Regions from separate parts of the Metabacillus dongyingensis genome, predicted to be linked through region 2. Evidence: riboswitches for the same ligand, from Rfam matches in the RefSeq annotation. Region 2 holds a riboswitch; the other holds the start of a gene.
The links. Region 2 has a riboswitch for cyclic di-AMP ahead of K8L98_RS21815 (potassium channel family protein). Riboswitches for the same ligand answer to the same signal wherever they lie in the genome.
Positions count from the first base shown of each region.

Region 1: linked by a shared signal. The riboswitch ahead of K8L98_RS06515 (APC family permease) and the one ahead of K8L98_RS21815 (potassium channel family protein) in region 2 are both predicted to bind cyclic di-AMP.

Region 1 covers NZ_CP082944.1:1,307,955-1,319,410, forward strand. Annotated here, with positions in the region: gene K8L98_RS06480 (ABC transporter ATP-binding protein) at 1-867, shown strand, start outside; gene K8L98_RS06485 (ABC transporter permease subunit) at 860-1,687, shown strand; gene K8L98_RS06490 (SurA N-terminal domain-containing protein) at 1,817-2,584, opposite strand; partial or broken gene K8L98_RS06495 (amidase) at 2,846-3,331, shown strand; gene K8L98_RS06500 (acyl-CoA thioesterase) at 3,357-3,869, shown strand; gene K8L98_RS06505 (glycosyltransferase) at 4,087-4,734, opposite strand; gene K8L98_RS06510 (hypothetical protein) at 4,796-4,930, opposite strand; cyclic di-AMP (ydaO/yuaA leader) riboswitch at 5,098-5,243, shown strand; gene K8L98_RS06515 (APC family permease) at 5,389-7,215, shown strand; gene K8L98_RS06520 (MarR family winged helix-turn-helix transcriptional regulator) at 7,383-7,832, shown strand; gene K8L98_RS06525 (MMPL/RND family transporter) at 7,846-10,974, shown strand; gene K8L98_RS06530 (MFS transporter) at 11,378-11,456, shown strand, end outside.
Region 2 covers NZ_CP082944.1:4,378,324-4,389,779, reverse strand. Annotated here, with positions in the region: gene K8L98_RS21820 (dicarboxylate/amino acid:cation symporter) at 90-1,337, shown strand; partial or broken gene K8L98_RS26925 (cation transporter) at 1,405-1,476, shown strand; cyclic di-AMP (ydaO/yuaA leader) riboswitch at 1,819-1,963, shown strand; gene K8L98_RS21815 (potassium channel family protein) at 2,063-2,719, shown strand; gene K8L98_RS21810 (TrkH family potassium uptake protein) at 2,747-4,054, shown strand; gene K8L98_RS21805 (ZIP family metal transporter) at 4,088-4,813, opposite strand; gene K8L98_RS21800 (acyl-CoA dehydrogenase family protein) at 4,991-6,592, shown strand; gene K8L98_RS21795 (ABC transporter substrate-binding protein) at 6,676-7,677, opposite strand; gene K8L98_RS21790 (FecCD family ABC transporter permease) at 7,920-8,921, shown strand; gene K8L98_RS21785 (FecCD family ABC transporter permease) at 8,921-9,976, shown strand; gene K8L98_RS21780 (ABC transporter ATP-binding protein) at 10,053-10,862, shown strand; gene K8L98_RS21775 (IucA/IucC family C-terminal-domain containing protein) at 10,865-11,456, shown strand, end outside.

The DNA.
Region 1 (11,456 bases), 2.0 Mb from region 2:
GGAAGTCAGACTGTGCTGAAGAACGTCAATTTTAAAGCAGAACAGGGAAAGATTGTAGGACTCCTTGGACCAAACGGAGCCGGGAAAACAACATTTATCCGAATACTAAACGGCGTCATTAAAGCTGACAGCGGGACGATTTCGATCTTGAATCATGATCCTGTAACACATGGCGATGAGATCAGAAAGATTTCAGGCATTGTTACAGAAGGTGCAGGTTTGTATCATCAATTAAGCGGTGAAGAAAACTTAGCTTTTTTTGCAGATTTATATGGAGTCAAGGATAAATCCAGAATCATTCAATTGCTTGAGCTGTTTGATCTAGCTGAGCATAAAGATAAACCTGCAGGAACATACAGTACAGGCATGAAAAAAAGACTTGCGCTCGGAAAAGCGCTATTACACAGTCCCAAATTGCTGTTTCTGGATGAACCGACAAATGGCCTCGATCCGGACGGCATCAAAATGGTCCTCGCATATTTGAAAAAATACAACGAAGAAACCGGCACAACTATGATAATCTGTTCTCATGTACTGCATCAGCTGGAAGCTGTTTGCGATTCCTTCGCGTTTCTTGAGCATCAAACCATTGTTGAGCAAGGCACAATGGCTGAACTTGAGAAAAAGTATTTAAAAGAAATCAAGGTAAAAGTAAACACAGATATGAAGCTTCATAGAAAAGAATACTTGGAGTTTCCTTGTGAACAGCGAGCAGAAGGCGAAGTCATCTTCACACTGCCTGCAAAAATTGATATCCCTTTTTTACTGAGGGGGATTTTAGAAAATCATCATGTCTATTCCGCAGAAATTTTAAATAATGATCTAGAATCTATTTATTTTAAAGTAAGGGAGATGCACAATGAATAGCGCAATGATGAAGGCGATTATCAAAAAAGATTTAAGGGATATTTTTCGCAGCAAAAATTTGTTTGCTACGCTGATTATTATTCCGGTTATTTTTTCAGCAATCATACCTGCAGCTCTCCTTGGAAGTGCTCTTATTTTTGATATCGAAGAGATGGCGGGAAATGATGCACAGAAGCTGATCAGCAGTTTCCTGACTCATTTAAAACAGGAGAATCTCGTGCTTGAAACAGCCGAACAGCAATTTGTTTATTTGTTTATTAACTACATGCTTCCGTCCTTGTTTTTGCTGGTGCCGATAATCACGGCAAGTGTGGTGGCCGCCAACAGCTTTGCAGGGGAAAAGGAGCGGCGTACACTTGAGAGTCTGCTTTTTTCTCCTGTGCCGATTAAAACACTCTTTGTGAGCAAAATCCTTGGATCTTTTATTCCGTCTCTTCTCGTCTCCTTTTTAAGCTTTTTAGTGAGCGGATTGATTATTAATATTCTGGGTTTTCAGCTGTTTGGAGAAATGATCTTTCCATCTGCCAATTGGCTCGCTCTGATCTTTTGTCTCTCACCAATGGTGTCTCTTATGACGGTCTTGCTTAACGTCTTTATCTCCTCGCGTGTCAAAACATATCAGGAAGCGCAGAACATTGGGGGCTTGATTATCCTGCCTGCTGTGGGAATGATGGCTGGTCAGTCAAGCGGTTTATTTTTTGTGGGGGCACAAATTACACTGCTGATCTCACTTGTGATTCTGATCGTGAATGCCGTTTTGCTGGATAGAATCACGAAGTATAATGATCGGTATGTGATATTTGAAAAGCAGATTCATTGAGGGAACTCAAATTCAGGCGATAAAATCAGGTTTGCATAATGCGGATAAATCCTTGATTTACACTAAAAACCTGATTTGCACTGACAGAGCTAAAAAACCCCCTTGCCTTCTGGCACAGGGGGTTAGCTGTTAAATCTTAAGATCAATCTTCGCGTTTTTCTTCAATTCTTCCACTTTTTGAGCAAGCTGTTCCTGCTGTTTTTGCTGCTGAAGAGATTGTTCAATCTGAGGTTTTACTTCTTCTAGTTTTGGAACTTCCTGTCCGCTGCTTTTTCCTTGCTCAGCGTATTGGTCATATGTTTTTTGAATTTCTTCAGCTGAGATTTCACCTGCAGGCACTTCTTTTTCAACATACTGTCTGAATTTAATATCATCTGCAATTTGAGCTTCAAGTGTTTTCATGTCCATGCCTGATTTCTTAAGAGCTGCTTCGAATTCTTTTTCAGTTTTAAACTGTTTTTTCGTTTCGTCAAGCTGTTTTTTAACGTCTTCATCAGATGCTTTATAGCCTTTTTTGTTTGCCTCTTGAAGCAGCAGGGTTTGTCCGACTAAGCTGTCAAGTGTTTGTTTTTTCACTTGCTCTGCAGCTTCTTTAGAAGTAGGGTCTTGTCCCATTTGCTGCATTTGGCCCTGAGTCGACTGCAGGACGCTGTTATAGTCGCTGCCAAGGATTTTTTCGTCATTCACAAGAGCAACAGTTTTCTTTTCATCCACTTGCTGCGCTTCTAATTTCTTTTGCATTTCTTCCATTTGTTTTTGCTGATCCTTCTGCTGATCGGTTTCGGCTGTTTTTGCTTTATCATCATTTTTTGCTTCTTTGCTTTCTTCATTGCCTCCGCATGCTGCTAAAACAACGGCCATTAGACCGGTTATTAATGGTAACATTACTTTTTTCATAATCGATCTCCTTCCTTCAAGCTAGAAGTATAATTTTTTCTTTTGAAAAAAAATCATCTAGTGCGCATTATAAAGGAAATCCTGTGAAAAAGAAACCTTATCGAGCCGATCTGAAGAATTGTAACAGGATTGAAACGTTTAAAATCAGCAAAGGGCATTAGGAAAATATGTTAGAATATGGGCATCTGGGTGAAAGGCAGGAAAATTAATCCTGATGCTAGGGACTAGGGGACCTTCCATGAAGCTGGAATGTTTTAATTCTATGAATTAAAGCATAGCCTGGACAATTTTCTCGCTAAACTTCCTCCGGAAATGCCGGTTCATTTTCTATCAGAGCTGATCAGATTCAATGAAAATCATAAAGAGACAACGCTGAAATATGGACAGGATAAACTTGAAAGCAGAATAAAGCTGCCGGATCCATTAAGAGCACCTGAATATATACAAGCAAAATTAGAAGATATATACTTTTCCCAACAGGGAGTTATTGATTATGCATTGAAAAAATATAATCTCGGGCGCAAACCTTCTTCCTTCGTATATTTGTTCAACTATCTGTGCAAAAGCCGGTTATCCTCAATTGTCCTACCTGCAGAGTATATGGAAAACGGCAGGCCCTTTGGAATTGCTTTAGGGGCTTTTGCTTTTAGTGAGGGGCCTTTAATCATGCTTGGATATACTTATGAACAGCATACGAAGCTTAGAAGAAGTCCATACTTTGAGAAAGAAATTCAGCAAAATTCTTAAAAATGCAATTAAAAAGGAGATTAATATGACACAGATACCTAACAGCAAACCGTGTTCAGAATCAAGAGTTTTCCAAACAAACCGTGTACTGCCGCCAGATACGAATAATCATCAAACCTTGTTCGGCGGGAAATTAATGGCTTCAATAGATGTTGTAGCCTCAATTTCAGCTGCGAAACATTGCCGGTCAGAATGTGTCACAGCATCCATGGATTCGGTGGATTTTCTGCATCCGATTCGTCCGACTGATGCGGTGCATCTTGAGTCTTTCGTCACATTCACGGGAAGATCATCGATGGAGGTATTCGTAAAAGTAACGGCAGAAGATTTAATAAGCGGTGAATCCAGAGTAGCAGCGACAAGCTTTATCACATTTGTTTCATTGAATGAACATGGTAAGCCAAAAGCCGTTCCGGGAGTTTATCCTGAAACAGAAGAGGAAAAATATTTATTTGATTCAGGTGAGGAGCGCTCGTTAATCAGGAAAGCAAGAAGAAAAGCGAGTATTACATTCTCGGAGAAAATTAAGCAATATTAATTGGCCATACATACCGCGCTCGCCTTGAAAAAAGTACACCAAAGCAGTGTATTAGGGAAGAAAATCGCCTCCACCCTGAAAAAAGCCGCAAAAAAATCAATAATAAAAAAGAGGGAAGATCCTTTGGGGATCTTCCTTTTATTTAAGACTAATGAAATTGCGATTTTCATACGAAACACAAACAAATCTTGAAGTAAACTTATATTCAATAGATAAGCTAGAATTTTTCTGGAAACTGTTTCATGATTCCTGCCGAAAGAACATCGGCAAGCATCATCAAATGATCCAGCCCTTTATCAAATGCTTCAATACTCGCATTCCAATCCTTTTTAAGTCGGGCAGACAGATCTTCAGAAATAAATTGAAGATGAATATATAATGCTTCCTTCAGTTCTTTTTCAGACCAGTTCGGATTTGCGCTGCTCAAGAACTTGGCGATGTCATCTGCATTCTTATGCCATTCAGTATTAAATTTCTTAAAGTCAGATTGATTGCCGCTTTTTGCAGCTGCAGTCAATTTTCCTGCAATCAGAATGTGTTCTCTTAAGAGCTCAGCAAGCTTGTTTCCTGCTTCTTCCCCGTAATAAGGCTTAATGGCATTGCCAATGTCATCCTGATTTTTTAAGAGTCTTGCAAGCAGCTCTTTTTGATTCTCAAGATCGTTAAGGGAACTGACCACATAGCTTTTTGTCCAAACCGCATGATCAGTCCAGAGCCTCCTCATGCTTTCTTTTAAAGCAAGCGTTTCTTTTGTGATGCATTCTTCGCGTGCCTGTGCCATGTCTTTTGCATCAGTTTTTATCGGCGACATGACGAAGACTAAGGACATAACCAGCATTCCAGCAGTTATTAAGTGTTTTTTCAATTGTAAATTTCCTTTATATAAGTAGTGCGTAACATCAATAGTTTGCATGTAATCCTAAGTTTCATTCTTCTTCCGCACGAAACTCCCGATCTGCTTTTTCTATTGGATCATTTTCAAAACCGTATACATCATTGATCTCTTTTGTCACTTCATCTAAAAATTCATCAGATAATATCGGTATGTTTTCTTTAATCATTAAAATCCTCCTATGCTTGAATAAAAATAGTGTTAGCGCAAGGGCACAATATCATACATTTCCTCCTTTTATTGACCGGTAGCTTATTGGTTTAAAAAAGTCAAAGGAAATGAATTATTTTTATTTACATCTCTTAAGGATAGGAGTATGATAACCAACAGTTTCATATTTATTATTCGCTTAATCCATAAGGAGCGGGGAACCCGAAATTGTGATAATTTTCGCAAAGGGGTGAATCCTATTCATATAGGTAGGGATACTCTTTTGTCCCGAATCCGTCAGCTAACCCCGTAAGCGTTAAAAGAGAGGATGTGTAGCGGTGAGACTGAAATCCTAATGTCCATTATGCTGTTCGTAATGACTTGCGGACAATTATGATTGATTCACTAATTAAATATTTACTTTCTTAAATGATACCTTCCAAGAAAAAGTTCAGATGAAAAAATGGTGGTGCAGAAATGTTATCTATGCTTAAAAGAATAATCATTGGGGCTCCCTTAAAATCTACAGAATTAGGAGAGCAAAAATTAAATAAAAAGAAAGCACTGGCTATTTTATCTTCAGATGCTTTATCTTCTGTAGCGTACGGGCCAGAGCAGATCCTGCTTGTCTTAGTAACAATAAGTGCTGTTGCATTTTGGTACTCCATTCCAATTGCAGTAGGGGTCCTATTTTTATTAACGGCTCTGATCTTATCCTACCGTCAAATTATCTATGCTTATCCTCATGGCGGGGGAGCATATGTCGTTTCAAAAGAAAACCTTGGAGAAAATGCAGGTTTAGTTGCAGGAGGTTCACTCTTAGTAGATTACATATTGACAGTTGCTGTAAGTGTCTCAGCAGGAACAGATGCGATTACTTCTGCATTTCCAGGCTTACATGATCATAATGTCATCATTGCTTGTTTGCTGGTTGTTTTTATCACCATACTAAATCTCAGAGGAATCACCGAATCGGCTTCGATTTTAGCCTATCCAGTCTATTTGTTTGTTTTGGCGCTTTTTATTTTAATAGGGGTAGGGATATTTAAAATCATAACCGGGGATGTTTCACCTGATTTGCATGCACCGATAGGGACTCCTGTTGCAGGCATTAGCTTATTTTTGCTGCTGAGAGCATTTGCTTCAGGAAGTTCTGCCTTAACTGGGGTCGAAGCAATCTCAAATGCGATACCGAATTTTAAGGAACCCGGTCCTAGAAACGCAGTCAGAACGCTGATGGCAATGGGGTTATTGCTTGCCATTTTATTTTCTGGAATCGTATTTTTAGCCTATTACTTCGGGATAGCTCCAAAACACGAGGAAACCGTTGTTTCCCAAATTGCAGCTGAGACGTTTGGAAGAAACTTTATGTATTATTTTATCCAGGGAACGACAGCTATGATTCTTGTTCTCGCTGCCAACACTGGATATTCTGCTTTTCCATTGCTTGCATTCAACCTTGCAAAAGATAAATACATTGCAAGAATGTTTACGATGAGAGGAGACCGATTAGGGTATTCAAATGGGATCATCACTCTTGGAATCACGTCCATTTTACTAATCATTATTTTTAAAGGGCAGACAGAACAGCTCATCCCCCTTTATGCAGTAGGCGTGTTTATTCCATTTACCTTATCCCAGACAGGGATGCTCGTGAAGTGGCTTCGTGAGAAGCCTAAAGGCTGGGCGGTTAAACTTGCGATAAATTTAACTGGAGCACTTATCAGCTTTCTTGTCATGATGATGTTCTTCATAACAAAGTTCTCGCAGGTTTGGGCGGTGCTGATCTTTTTGCCTCTTATCGTTTTAGGATTTCATCAAATTAAGAAGCACTATGTGGCCGTTGGAGATCAGCTGAGACTCACAACATGCGAGCCGATCAAGCCGATTGAAGGGAATGTCATTATCGTGCCAGTAGCCGGAATGACTCACGTAGTAGAAAATTCTTTGAACTATGCAAAATCATTATCCGCAGATCAAATCATTGCGGTTTACGTTTCATTTGAACGAGTCGATGAAAAAATCTTTGAAGATAAATGGAACAAGTGGCAGCCGGATATTCGGCTTGTAACTCTGCAGTCTTATTATCGAAGCATCATTCAGCCGTTGACTAAATTCATTGATACAGTAGAGAAAAAAGCAAGTGAATCCAACTATAGGGTTACGGTTTTAATCCCGCAATTTATTCCAAAAAAAAGCTGGCACAATATTCTTCATAACCAGTCAAGTATCTTAATAAGGACGTTTCTGCTGTATAAAAGAAATGTCATTGTCACTACCGTTCCGTATCATCTGAAAAAATAGCGGGAATATCAAGGAGCTCTTTAAAAGAGCTCCTTTTCTTATGGGTAAAAGAAATGGCAGTGTTCATGTCTTGACATTTTTTTATCAGGACATTAAAGTTAAATCTGTTAATAGTTAAACAAGTGAACAATTAAACAATAGAACAATCGACGAAATGAGGTGGAAAAATGTCAGGAGAAAATATTAAAGAACTGGTAGACCGGTACATAGCGGTATCTTTTTCTGTTACAAGCATTGCCGAGAATCTGGTCAAAGAGCAGATTGGGAGTGATCTGACGAATGACCAGCACTATATGCTCAGGTATATCAATCATGCACAATCATGTACATCTTCTGAATTGGCAGAAGTGTTTAATGTGAAAAAAAGCGCGATAACCGCGATTATCACAAGAATGTTTGAAAAAGGACTGATTGAGCGGACGCGTGATGAAAATGACCGACGCGTTGTCTATTTGACGCTCACCGATAAAGGAAATGAACTGTATGAAAAAGCAGAAGACCGCATTCATAAACTTGTGGAATCCTTCATTAATAAGTTCGATCCGATGGAAATTAAACAATTTATAGAAACGTATGAAAAACTCAATAAAGTTTTAATAGAAAGCAAAGAACAATAACTGGGGGAAGATCATGAAGACAATTATTAAAAGCAAATGGCTTGTTCTGATTGCCTGGCTTGCTGTTGTGGCAGGATTATTGTTTGCGGCCCCGAATATGGCGGATTTAGTGAGGGAAAAAGGACAGATTGATGTTCCTGAAGGGTATTCTTCCTCATATGCCTCTGAGATTTTAGGCGAAGTGCAGAAGGATGAAGGCGGCGGAGATGAAAGCAGCGTTGCACTTGTTTTTTACAGTGAGAAAAAACTGACGAAAACAGAAATAGCCGAAGCTGAAAAAGCAATCAGGCTGCTTGAGAAGAATGAAGATAAGCTTGGAATTACAGAAATTCTCACGCATTTTAATGAAGATAGTTTAAAAGAACAGCTTGTATCCAAGGATGGAAAAGCAATATTGGCCTCAATCAATGTAGCCTGGAATGAACGTGAGCCTGCTGAGGTCAGAGAAGCCTTATACAGTGCGATCCATGAAGTAAAAGTGGATCACGATTATACGGGGAACTGGATGATCAATGTAGATTTGATGAAAAGTTCAGAAGAGGGCCTGAAAAAGACAGAAGGCATTACAGTTGTCTTTATATTAGGCGTTCTGCTCTTGGTTTTCAGATCAATCGTGGCACCTCTTATTCCGCTGCTTGCAGTTGGATTTAGTTATTTAGCTTCACAATCAATTGTTTCGTTTTTAGTCGATTCATTTCATTTTCCAATTTCAAATTATACTCAAATCTTTTTAGTTGCCGTCTTGTTTGGGATCGGAACAGATTATTGTATTTTGATTTTAAGCAGGTTTAAAGAAGAATTATCTGCTCATGAAACCGTTCCTGAAGCCATTGTGGCAACTTACCGCAATGCCGGACGCACAGTGTTTTTCAGCGGTGTCGCCGTTATGATAGGCTTTGCAGCGATTGGTTTTTCACAGTTTAAACTCTATCAATCTGCTTCTGCGGTTGCGGTTGGAGTTGCTATTTTACTAGTAGCTTTGTTTACAATTGTTCCTTTTTTCATGGCGGTTTTAGGCGGGAAGATTTTCTGGCCGTCAAAAAGTAAAGCAGAGCACGGAGAAAGCAAGCTGTGGGGAGTATTAGGAAGATTCTCTCTTGCACGTCCGTTCCTTTCGCTTCTGATCGTAGCTGCCATTTGCGTTCCATTTTTAGCAGTCTATGACGGAGAGCTATCCTTTGATTCACTTGAAGAGGTCAGCGGAGATGTGGCCTCGATTAAAGCATTCAATGCAATCGCAGACAGCTTCGGTCCAGGGGAATCCATGCCGACTCAGATTGTCATGAAAAATGATGAAAAAATGGATTCTGCAGAATATGCAGCACTTGCAGAGAAAATCAGCCAGGAGCTTGAAAAAGTGGACCTGGTCGATAACGTCCGCTCAGTTACACGTCCTGCAGGAGAACAGGTAGAAGACTTCTTTGTCGCCAAGCAGGCGGAGAGCCTCGGTAAAGGCATAGGCGATGGAAAAGAAGGACTGGATGAAATCAGCAAAGGGCTGAATGAAGCAGGCAGCGAGCTTTCAAAGTCTGAGCCTGAGCTGAATGATGCAGCAAATGGCATAAACGACTTGATTTCGGGTACTTCGGAGCTTCAATCAGGACTGACGGAAGTTCAAGCGAATTTAGCGAAGGTAGAGGATGGGATTCGTCAGGGTTCAGCAGGCTCCAGTGAAATTAAAAAGGGGCTGGAACAGGCTAAAGCAGGCAGTGAGGAATTGCTTGCGGGATATAAAGAGCTTCTTAAGGGATACGAAGATATTCAAGGGAAATTGGAAAACTTGAGTGCTCAATATACACAGATTCAAAACGGCTTGTCGACTTTGGATGGGGCTATGGCTCAAATTTCACAGCAGGATTTTGCTTATCTTGAAATGAAATATGCAGGAATAGAAAATGAAGCCCAGTATCAAAAATTAAAAGGAACAGTTGGCGCTGTCCAGCAGGAGCTGCCTAAGCTTTCTGCAGGACTAAGACAGCTGAACTCCGGTTTAGCTCAATTGACTGCAGGAATGAATCAGGCAAACGCAGGCTTCGCTGAAGCTAATGCAGGACAGCAAGGAGTAGCTGGGGGTCTTGGTGCTCTTATTACAGGCGTTGATCAGCAGCTCGCAGGACTTAACCAGCTTGCTGACGGTCAGGGGCAAATCATTGATAATATGCCGAAGTTCACAGAGGGACTTGTCGGAATTAACTCCGGCCAAAAACAGCTGCTTGACGGGTTTGGAGATCTTGGGGGGCAATTAGGTCAGCTCACAGATGGACTGAATCAAAGTGCAGACGGACTGAATCAAGTTTCAGACGGACTTGGGTCAGCTCAGGATTACCTTTCAGGCTTATCAAAGTCGTCAAATACTAAAAGTTTTTATTTGCCTCAGGAAGTGTTAGAGAGTGAGGAATTTGAGCAGGCTCTTGATGCCTACATGTCAGAGGACCGCAAAACTATGACTCTAGATGTGGTAATGGAGGCAAGTCCGTATTCAAATGAGGCGATTGAACAAGTGCCCGAGATCAAAGAAGCAGTAGAAAGAGCTGTCAATGATACGAAACTTGAAAATGCAATCGTAGCAGTTGGCGGGATTACAAGTACAAATGCAGACTTAAGTACAGTTTCTGCACAGGATTATTCCCGGACAGTAGTCCTGATGCTTGTTGGCATCTCGATTATTCTCATTTTTATGTTCCGATCTATTATTATGCCAATCTATATTATTGGGTCCTTGGTTTTAGCTTATTTTACCTCTATGGCTATTAACGAAGTAATCTTTGTAGATATTCTGCAGTATGCCGGCATCAGCTGGGCGGTGCCATTCTTTGGATTCGTCATTCTTGTCGCCCTTGGCGTCGACTACAGCATCTTCTTGATGGACCGCTTCAACGAGTACCGCGATCTCTCAGTAGGTGAGGCGATGCTGATGGCGATGAAAAAGATGGGAACCGTCATTATTTCAGCTGCGGTTATTCTTGGCGGAACCTTTGCTGCTATGATGCCTTCTGGAATGCTGTCCTTGCTCCAGATTGCATCTATCATTCTAATAGGGTTGTTCTTATACGCGCTAGTTATCCTGCCGCTGTTTATCCCGGTGATGGTGAAAAGCTTTGGGCAGGCGAATTGGTGGCCGTTTAAACGGATTTCTGACTGAACAGTATTAAATAAAGCCGTCCTCTTAATGAGGACGGCTTATTTGATTAAAGAAGCATTGAAGCGCAGTGTTTTCGAAATGTAAAATATATAAATTGCAAATAACCTTAAATTGAAGGTGGATTCCGGGCATTCGGAGAAATGCTTTTTTCTTATTATTTAAATGGAATTATAATCCTGCTGATCGGGAAAAAGAATGACTTTTCACTGGAAATTTATAGGTAATATTGATAAGCTAATGAGGGGCAATAAGAAGTAATCATTGTGTTCTTTCTTTATGTGAAAGGCCTTGGTTTTTGTTGAATATCCCAGCGTTTTATTTGAATGAGTATTATTTAATGATGTTTAAAATTAATTTTAGCAGGAATAGAGAAGGTCGTGATTAAGTGAACTCAGCAAATGGAATGGAAGATTGGAAAAAAAATATTATTCTCTTTTTAAGCAGTCAGACGATATCCCTTTTTGGTTCATCCTTGGTTCAAT
Region 2 (11,456 bases):
TTTTTTAAAAAAACTCCCACATATATGTTTCTCTTTCTCTATTTATTGGGAATTAAACACTATCTATTACTTTTTTACGGAGGTTTTATATGAAACTAGCAACGAAAATCATCATTGGTCTTATTCTGGGGGCAATTGTCGGCCTCATTCTTAATATCACGGCTCCGGATTTATTTAAACAGTTAGACACGTTCCTATTTACCCCGCTTGGAAAAATCTTTCTAAACTTAATCAATATGCTCGTCGTACCAATAGTCTTCTTTTCTATTACTCTGGGAGTTGCTGGGTTAGGAGATCCAAAGAAATTAGGAAGAATAGGTGTTAAAACGGTCACCTACTTTTTAGTAACAACAGCAGTAGCCATTGTTATAGGCTTAATCCTTGCACTGACCATTCAGCCCGGCAATGTAGGTGAATTCGATACAAAGTCCGCTGAATATAAAGCTGAAGAAGCTCCATCTGTTGCAGAAACATTCTTAAATATGATTCCGACGAATCCTGTTAAAGCATTTGCCGATGGTAATATGCTGCAAATTATTATTTTCTCAATTTTTGTTGGCCTTGGCATCACGTTTCTTGGAAAGAAAGCAAATACATTATTTAAGGTAGTTGAGCAAGGCAATGATTTAATGATGTATTTAGTAAATCTAGTGATGAAATTCGCTCCATACGGTACTTTCGGTCTTATTGCTACTGCTGTAGGCAGTCAAGGTTTAGACGCCCTTAAAGCAATGGGACTCTACATGGGAGTTGTAATGCTTGCACTTGTGATTCATGCTATTGTCACCTATGGTTCATCCATTCTTTTTCTGGCAAAGCAAAGCCCGATCTGGTTCTTTAAAAATTTCGCTCCTGCCATGGCAGTAGCTTTCAGTACATCAAGCAGTAATGCGACACTTCCTGTATCTATGGAAACAGCGCAAAAGCGTCTGAAGGTTCCAGAGCCGATCTCAAGTTTCGTTCAGCCGCTCGGCGCAACCATTAATATGGATGGAACGGCCATTATGCAGGGTGTAGCAACAATCTTTATCGCTCAAGTCTACAATATTGATCTTTCTTTCACTCAGTTGCTGACAGTAGTACTTACAGCTGTTCTCGCTTCAATTGGAACAGCCGGTGTACCAGGAGTTGGACTTATCATGCTTGCGATGGTCTTAAACTCTGTAGGCCTTCCCGTAGCAGGCATCGCCTTGATCATCGGTATAGACCGTCTGCTGGATATGGCTCGTACAGCAGTTAATATTACAGGAGATGCGGCATGTGCAGTGATTGTAGCAGAAACAGAAAAGAAACATGGAGACTTTAAATTTCCTGAAATGGAAGAAAAATTGTCATAATGAGAAAGACGGCCTAAAGTGGCCGTCTTTTTTATTAAAGACAATAAGCCCTTGCAGAAGCTGATATGGAGCGGCAAGGGCATTCAGTTCGGTTTCCGTTGTTTTGAACACGCTGAGACTGCAAAGAGCCAAACTGTAAACTTCCGGCACAAAGTCCATGTGGGCTTGGTGTTTTTAACTTGCTCATGTGTGATCTGGAAAGATACTGATAGAAATCCGGTTTATGCAGATAAAACTGCAATTTACACTGATAGAACATCAATTTAAATGAATAACGCTTCAATATATGCTGTTAAACCACAACTTCTTCGCATCATATCAGTCTTTCAAAGAATTTAAAATAAACAGATATGCTGAGTAAATAAGACTTGAGAGCGCTTAAACGGTTATATTTGCTCAATTTTAACTAATTTCTGCAATAATTGGCTCTTTACTGTCCAATTCAACAGGAGTAAGATACTTTCATAAATACATTTCAGATATTCTTAATTCGCTTAATCCATTACGGAGCGGGGGACCCAATTTTGCTGGCATCTTTTGCAGCTTGGGGTGAATCCTTTACTGGTAGGGCTACTCTCATTGCCCGAACCCGACAGCTAACTTCGCAAGCGTTCTTGAGAGAGGATAATGAAACTAATGTGATCTTAAAAAATCAGACACAGCGGTTCATGGGACCTCTGTGTCTTTTTGTGTGCAAAAATTAGTATTGAAAGAAGGAAATCCTGTTGAAAAAGCAATTTGCTGTATTTGGACTTGGCCGTTTTGGAGGAAGTCTTGTAAAGGAATTTCATGAGTTGGGGATGGAAGTTTTAGCGGTCGATAAAGATGATGAAAAGGTTCAATATTATTCTCAATATGCGACACTTGCTGTGCAGGCAAATGCAATTGATGAGGCGACACTGAAGCAGCTTGGCGTGCGTAACGTAGATCATGCCTTTGTGTCGTTTGGAGATGATATTGAAGCAAGCATCTTGACATCACTTCTGCTAAAAGAAATGGAGATTCCGCAAGTATGGGCAAAAGCTCAAAATGACTATCATCAGAAGGTTTTAGACAAAATAGGTGTAAACAAAGTCATTCATCCTGAACGTGACATGGCAAAGCGGATTGCCCATCATATTATTTCAGAAAAAATGATTGATTATATTGAGCTTTCAAAGGAATACAGCATGGTAGAGCTGATTGCTTCAGCAAAAATTCACCGTAAAACATTAATTGATTTAGATATTAGGGCAAGATATGGATGTAATATTGTCGGGATTCAGCGGGATGAAGAGATGATTGTTTCGCCTCCTGCCGAAGAATCCATCAAATCAGGTGATATTCTGCTTGTGATTGGACGGAATAAGGACATCAGCCGTTTCGAGGAGGAGGGCATATAGGTGATAAGCTCAAATAAACTGCAAAAAATGATTCGGTTTAATCCATCACAGCTATTGGTTACTATTTTCGCAGTTGGAATTGCAGGAGGATCTGCCTTATTGATGCTGCCTGTTTCAACTCATGAACCGATTAGATGGATTGATGCGTTATTTATTGCTACATCCGCGATGACTGTAACAGGACTTGCACCTGTGGACCCCGGATCAACCTTTACTTATACCGGACAATTTATCATTGCTATGCTGATTCAGCTTGGCGGATTAGGGATCATGTCATTTGGGGTTCTGATTTATATCCTCTTAGGGAGGAAAATTGGCATTAAAGAAAGATTAGTGATGCAAACTGCGCTGAATCAAACCTCCATTGGCGGAGTTATAAATTTAGTAAAGTATTTGTTTTACTTTTCCCTTTCAATTGAATTCATTGCAATGATCTTTTTATCGTTTAGATGGATACCCGAGTATGGGTGGTCTAAAGGTCTTTTCTACAGTTTTTTTCACGCAATTTCTGCATTTAATAATGCGGGTTTCGCTCTTTGGCCGGATAATTTAATGAGGTATGTAGGAGATCCGCTTATAAACCTGGTGCTGTCATCTCTTTTTATAATAGGAGGTATAGGTTTTACAGTGCTTGTTGATGTATGGAGAAAGCGCAGCTTTAAAAAGTTTTCATTGCATACAAAGCTGATGCTTGTCGGTACACTTGTGATAAATGTAACAGCGATGTTTATTATATTTGTTATTGAATATTCCAATCCTGCTACACTTGGAGACCTTTCTTCGGGAAGTAAGCTATTAGCTTCATATTTCCAGGCGGTAACGCCCAGAACCGCAGGTTTTAATACATTGGATATGGCAAGTCTGGAAGATACAACTCTTTTTCTAATGGTCATCCTTATGTTTATTGGAGCAGGGAGTGCATCAACTGGCGGTGGAATAAAGTTAACTACAGCCATCATCATTCTGCTGGCAACCATTACTTTTTTGCGGGGCAGAGAAGAAATAAGCATTGCGAAACGCTCAATTAACACTAGATATATAGTGAAAGCTCTTGCCATTACAGTGGCAAGTCTGCTATTTGTACTAGTGGCCGTGTTTATCTTAACCTTATCGGAAAATCTTACTTTTATGGAAATTTTATTTGAAGTTGTTTCTGCTTTTGGTACAGTAGGACTGTCAATGTCTGTTACTCCTAAATTATCAGATTTGGGAAAAGAAGTGATCATTTTTATTATGTTCTTAGGGAAAGTTGGGCCATTGACGCTCTTGTTCTCTATTGCTAAACCACAAAAACAAAAAATTAAATATCCTAACGAAGATATATTAACAGGATGAAAAAAAGGCTTCGCAGATGCGAAGCCTTTTTTATTATAGATTTGAGAGGATCAGCGAAGCAAGTACGCCTAAAGAAGCAATCAAACCTACAATCGGACCGCCTTCTTCGAATGCTTCCGGCATCATCGTCGAGGCCACCATTGCAATGATGCCGCCTGCTGCAAAGGCTCCAATAAATGCAATCACTGCAGTGTCGGCATTTTGCAGCAGCGAGAAGCCGAGAAATGAGCTGAGAGAAGAAAGAAGTAAAACGATCAGCCACATGAAAAGGATCTTTTTTTTGGAATAGCCATCTTTACGCAATCCGACAGAGCTTGAAAGACCCTCTGGAAAATTGCTGATAAAAACAGCTGTCACCATTAAGAAGCTGACTGTATTCTCCTGAAGCAGGCTGACGCCGATAATAACCGATTCAGGAATAGCATCAACGACAGTTCCGATAAAAATGGATACTCCTGAGTGATTTTCCGGGTTTTGCTTTGAGCGTTTTCTGTCGCTTCCTCCCTTTTTTGTTATCAGCAATTCACACACTGTAAATGTCAAAGATCCAAAAATGAATCCGCCCGATGCTGCCAGCAGTCCCCCGTCATCCACTGATTCCCTAAGCAGTTCAAAGGAAGCTGCCCCGATCAGGACACCCGTTCCAAACGACATAATAAAACCTAAAACCTTGCGCGGTATCTCCTTGTAGATGCCGAGCAAAGCACCTAATAAAATAGAGGAACCAGCAAAAGCTCCCCACATCGCAGCCTGCAGCATTCGACTGAGTCCCTCCTAACTTACTATCTACCGTTAGCTTACCAAATATCTAACAAAGAATGCAAAAAGTACATATCGAATAAAGAGAATATTCTGTAAAATGAGTTGTAAGCGATTTAATAAAGAGAGGTGCTGATTAAATTGGATGCTAATTTGCTGTTTAATCTGAGGAAATTTATGGATGCAGAGCTTTATGAATATACCGTTCAGAGACTGTCAAAATTTCAAAAGCTTTGTTTTGAAGAAATTGATCAGCGTGCAGCGCATACGGATAGAGAGGGACAGCCAAAGCTTATCCGCTATGATAAATTTGGAAATGATGTCTCGGAAGTCTGGCTGAACGAGGGGTATAAAAAAACAATCCATGACACCTATCAAACAGGGATTGTCGGCTATCTGCATAAAAACATTCCTGAATTGAACAGAAAGGCAGACTATCACTATTCATATGCTTTAGGATATCTTCTGTCTCAGGTTGAATCAGGGTTTTATTGTCCGGTCACCCTTACGATGGCAGCTGCCTATTTAATTGACGAATATGCAGATGAGGAATTGAAGGCGAAATATTTACCTCATGTCATCTCAACAGGTGATGTTGAGCTTTATGAAGGAGCTACTTTTTTAACGGAAAGACAGGGCGGATCAGATGTGGGTGCAAATGAAACTAAAGCCGTAAAAGCTGACATGGGGTATCATCTTTATGGTGAAAAATATTTTGCGAGCAATGCGGGTGCATGCAAAATAGCAGCAGTTCTTGCCAGGATGGAGGGAGCGCCTGCTGGAACAAAGGGATTGTCTCTTTTCTTAGTTCCCTGGAAAAAGGACGATGGAACTTCAAATCAAATTCATATCAGACGTCTCAAAGATAAATTGGGGGTAAGAGCAGTTCCATCGGCTGAGGTCGAATTAAATGGGGCGGAAGCATTCTTGATCGGTGATCCATCCAGAGGGTTTTACTACATGATGGAGGCACTTAATCTTTCGAGAATCTCGAATGCCATCGCATCTGCCGGAATAATGAGAAGAGCTTATATTGAAGCAAAAGGCTATGCAGAGCAGCGGATAGCTTTTGGCAAAAAGCTGACGGAATCTCCGATGATTCAGGAAACGCTGTGTAAAATGGCTGTGCGGCAGGAAGTTCAGACCAGTGCATGCTTTGAACTAATTCAGCTTTTTGACAAGGTAATGAGAGAAAAGACTTCCACAGATGAAGAAAAAATGCTGACCCGTCTTTTCATTGCGTTATTAAAAGCAAAGACGGCAGAAGAGGCAATTGCATTTTCGCATGAGGCAATCGAAATGCATGGCGGAAATGGATATATTGAAGATTTTGTAACGCCAAGACTGCTGCGGGATTCTCAAGTACTGACAGTATGGGAGGGTACGGCAAATATACTTGGTTTAGAAGTATTGCGTCTCATTAAAAAGCATGCTGTTCATCTTTTGTTTCTCTCATGGATTAGAAAGAATTCGGCCGGCAGCACAGCCATTCATAACGGGATAAGGGAACTTGAAGATTTGCTTGCTTTTCTGGAAAATCAGAAAGAAGCTGGATGGAAGTTTCATGCGAAAAAATTATCCGCTTTAATGTGCGATCTGCTGTTAAGCACCGTTGCGCTGAAAGATGCAAAATCAGGAGATCAGCGGAAACAGGCAATTGCAGATATATGGCTTGAAGACTGCTGGAACAACTCCTATAAGGATGAAAAAATGCTGGCCATAAAATATTATGATTTAATAGTTGAATATAAGGGATCTGTTATGAATGCATATATATAGAAGAAAACGAAAAAAGTCTTCCGGGTGGAAGACTTTTTTCGTTTAAAAGGGTTAAGCGTATATAAATTGGTTGGGAGACAAAATTATTTCTCGAGAACGATTTTCTCAAGTTCATCGAGCATTAAGTTAGCAGCTTTGACACCGCCTGCAGTGTTCCAAATCGCATCATCAACTTGGTAGGCTTTGCCAGCCTTTACTGCATCAAGGTTTTTCCAAAGCGGATCATTTGTAAATTCTTCTGCCTGTTTTTCAGCATCAGCTTTTGTTTCAGCAGGAGCATAAGTGAAGTAGAATAAATAATCTCCATCCATTTCAGGAATTAGTTCTTTTGTTACTTCGCGAACAAATAAATCATCCGGATTGTCTGAAAATAACTTTTCAAGGTTTGCTGGACGTGCGAATCCTAACTCTTCAAGAATGACACCAGAGAATGTATCTTTATAATAAATGCGTGTTGTTCCAGCCATGAAGCGAACGACTGAAATTTCCTGATCTAGTTTATCACCGGCTTTTGCTTTGATATCAGCAATGCGGGCATCATAGTCAGCAAGCACTTTTTTGCCTTCTTCTTCACGGTTTAATGCTTTAGCGTAGAAGCTGAAGTTTTCTTTCCAGTCGCCTCTAAGTGTTTCAGCATAAACAGTTGGAGCGATTTTGCTTAATTTTTCATATTGGTCTTCCTGACGCATTTTGTTTCCGATAATTAAATCAGGTTTTAATGCAGCGATTGCTTCTACATTAAGGGCACTTTCATCCCCAACAACTTTAACGTCTGTCATTTCATCTGAAATGTGATCATACCAAGGATCGCCTAACCAGGATTTAACAGCACCAACAGGTTTAACACCCATTGCAAGCAAAGCTTCTGTTCCTTCATTTGTCAAAATGACTACTTTTTCAGGTTTTTTAGGCACTTCAGTTGTTCCCATTGCATGTTCAACAGTATATGATTCGCTTTCTTTATCTTTGCTGCCAGTATCACCAGCCGTTTTATCTTTCTCGTTGTTTCCGCATGCTGCTAGAAGTACTGCTGATAAAACGATTGCAATAAGTGACAGCCATGCTTTTTGATATGTAGCTTGCATTTGTTGTTACCCCCATATTTTTGTTTGATAATGATTTTCATTTACAAGTTAAATATTAATTTTTTTACTATCAGTTGTCAATATTTAATTGAAAATGATTTTCATTTGCGGATAAAATATTAATTTTTCTGATTTTGATTGCCAATATTTAATTGAAAATGATTTTCAAATTCAATTGACTTTGTTACAATAGCTTTAGAAAAATATTAAGAAGTGATGGTTTCACATCAAGAGGTATAAATATGTTATTACAGACTAATTTAGTGAAAATAGCTGGACTTATCACTGGTTTTATTTTGCTTTTAGTGAGTATTTGTGCAAGTGTCGTGCTTGGCTATACACAAACCTCGTGGGAAACAGCCATTAATGCGCTTACAAATTTCGATGGTTCTAACGAACATTTAATTATTCAGACAGTAAGGCTTCCTAGAGCAGCAACAGCTGTTGTGGTTGGAGCAAGCCTTGCAGTTGCAGGGGCACTGATGCAGGCTCTTACTAAAAATCCGCTGGCATCTCCGGGCGTATTCGGGATTAATGCCGGAGCGGGATTCTTTGTTGTGATTGCCGTATCCATATTTGGCGTCAGCTCTTTGCAGGCCTTCACTTGGATTTCCTTTTTAGGAGCGGCAGCAGCTGCTTTCACTGTTTATTTTGCAGGTTCTTTTGGGAGAGAAGGATTAACACCAATGAAGCTTACATTGGCCGGAGCAGCGATGGCTGCTTTGTTTTCCTCTCTGACGCAAGGATTTCTTGTAAGTAACGAAGCTGCATTGGATCAAGTATTATTTTGGCTTGCCGGCTCTGTTCAGGGAAGGAAGCTAGAGCTTCTCTATAGTGTGCTTCCTTATATAGGAATTGCTTTTGTTATCTGTGTCTTTCTTGCATCCAAGATCAACCTGCTGATGATGGGTGAAGATGTCGCAAAGGGGCTCGGCCAGAAAACAGGCATCGTCAAATTAATGACGGCTGCCGTTATTATTCTGCTTGCAGGAGGCGCAGTTGCGATTGCAGGTCCTGTTGGATTTGTAGGGATTGTCATTCCGCATATTGCCCGTTTCTTTGTCGGGAATGATCACCGCTGGATTCTTCCTTATTGTGCCGTACTCGGAGGAGTGCTGTTAGTGACGGCTGACATTGGGGCCAGGTTCGTCGCGATGCCTGAAGAAGTGCCGGTAGGAGTGATGACGGCTCTGGTCGGAACACCATTTTTCATCTACATCGCGCGCAGGGGGTTCCAGAAATAATGAAAAGCTATCATTCTTTTAGAATAGGAAAAGGATTTATTTCTTTCCTTATTGATAAAAAAGCCTTAACGGTCTTCTGTGTTTTGCTCCTTGTCACTGCGTTTACCTTTCTTTTCAGTACAGGTATGGGTGATTTGAGAATCGGCCCGATTCAGGTGCTTAAAACACTTGCTGGATACGGGACAGAGATGGATGAGCTTGTCATTCAATCCTTTCGTTTGCCGAGAATCCTGATTGCTCTAATGGTCGGAATATCACTTGCTGTTGCAGGCGGCATTCTTCAGGGAATCATCCGCAACCCGCTTGCATCTCCCGATATAATCGGTATCACCGGCGGCGCTTCCGTTGCTGTTGTGATGTTTTTAGCGATATTCAGTGATAAAAATAATACATTGACTGTTCCGATCCAGTGGATGCCAGTTGCAGCTTTTATAGGAGCGACAGTGATTGCCCTATTAGTTTATATTTTGTCATGGAGAGGCGGTTCTTCTTCAATAAGACTCGTTTTGGTCGGTATTGGACTTTCAATGCTTGCTCAGTCTCTTACGACGTTATTAATGATAAAAGGGCCGATCTACCGCGCGGCGCAGGCAAATATTTGGATTACAGGAACTGTTTATTCAGCAACTTGGGATCAAGTAAAGATTATGGTGCCGATTACAATCGTTTTAGTCATCATCAGCTTTATTTTTGTTAGAAACGTCAACATTCAGGAATTAGGGGATGAGCTTGCAGCTGGCGTAGGAAGCGCTGTACAGCACAATCGATTTATTCTGCTGCTGATTGCAACTGCATTAACAGGGAGTGCTGTTGCATTTGCGGGCGGAATCGGGTTTGTAGGCCTCATTGCCCCGCATATCGCAAGAAGACTCGTAGGGTCATCTTTCGGTGCTTTGCTTCCTGTATCGGCATTGCTCGGAGCGGTGCTCGTTATGGTTGCAGATTTGATTGGAAGAACTCTTTTTGCTCCTCTTGAAATTCCTGCAGGTGTATTCACTGCAGCGATCGGGGCACCTTATTTCATCTACCTGCTTTATAGAAGCAGAAATAATTAGGCTGTTTCCGCAGCACCAGAAATTCATCCCGCAGCCATTAATCAATCCTTATTTGAAAAGGAGCTGGATAGTAAAAATGACAGCTATTAAAACAAAGGCGCTAACATTGTCGTATGGAGAAACAACCATTATTAATGAGCTCGATTTAGAGATCCCAAAAGGCGAAATCACTGTATTCATCGGCAGCAACGGCTGCGGAAAATCAACGCTTCTGCGTTCAATAGCACGGCTTTTAAAGCCTGAAAAAGGTGCAGTTCTTTTAGAAGGAGAAGCCATTGCGAAGCTTCCCACAAAGGAAGTGGCAAAGAAACTTGCCATTTTGCCTCAAGGACCTGCTGCACCGGAAGGCCTGACGGTTCTTCAGCTCGTCAAGCAAGGCCGTTATCCTTATCAAAATTGGCTCAAACAATGGACGGAAAAAGATGAGAAGGCAGTTATGAGCGCTTTAGATGCTACAGGAATGCTGGAATTTGCTGAAAGACCGGTTGATTCCCTGTCAGGCGGACAGCGTCAGCGTGCCTGGATTGCCATGACTCTTGCTCAGGATACGGATATTATTTTACTTGATGAACCGACGACATATTTAGATATGACTCATCAAATCGAAATTTTGGATCTCTTATTTGAACTGAATGAAAAAGAACAGCGTACGATTGTTATGGTTCTGCATGACCTTAATTTAGCCTGCCGGTATGCTCACCATATTGTTGCTATTAAGGATAAGCAAATCTATGCGGAAGGCAGACCCGAACATGTCATTAATTGCAATTTGGTGAAGGATGTTTTTCAAATGAACTGCGAAGTTACAATGGATCCGCTGTTTGGAACTCCTCTGTGCATTCCGCATGGAAGAGGCCGCTGCATTATTAAAGAGGCGGCAATTTAATCATGAACCATTTTTCAAAAGAAGAGCTCGGGCATTTATCGAGATTCAGGCTGAGTTTAGAACGAAGTGAATCAGCCTTATCGATAGAAGCGGCAAACTTGCTGGATCCTGATTTTCTTTCAAGGTACTTAATTGAGATCCAGCCAAAAATTCATTCAGACAGATTGAATGTTACAGGATCTATGCTTGTTAAACGATACGCCTTTCTTGCAGCGATGGCTCTTTTTTCCATGACTGTTTTTGGGAAAAAAATGAATACTGACCCTCTAAATTTAACACTTGAGACAGATGATAAGGATCCTTTATGGCTCCCTTCTTTTTACTTTCACTCTTTGGAGTGTGTTTCTGCTGGAGAAAGCAGAGATGCGTGGAGAGATGAAATACTGAAAGATTTATTTCGGAATCACTTAAGTAAAATTGTGAACATCGTGTCAGTGAAAGCAAGAATATCTAAACTGGTCCTTTGGGAGAATATCGTCCTTTATGTTGTCTGGATGTATAACACGCTGCTTGCAAACATTCCTGAGTATGTTACGATAGAGCAAATACAAGCGGATTATGTGTATGTAGTGAAAGAAGCAGGCGGAGAACTTT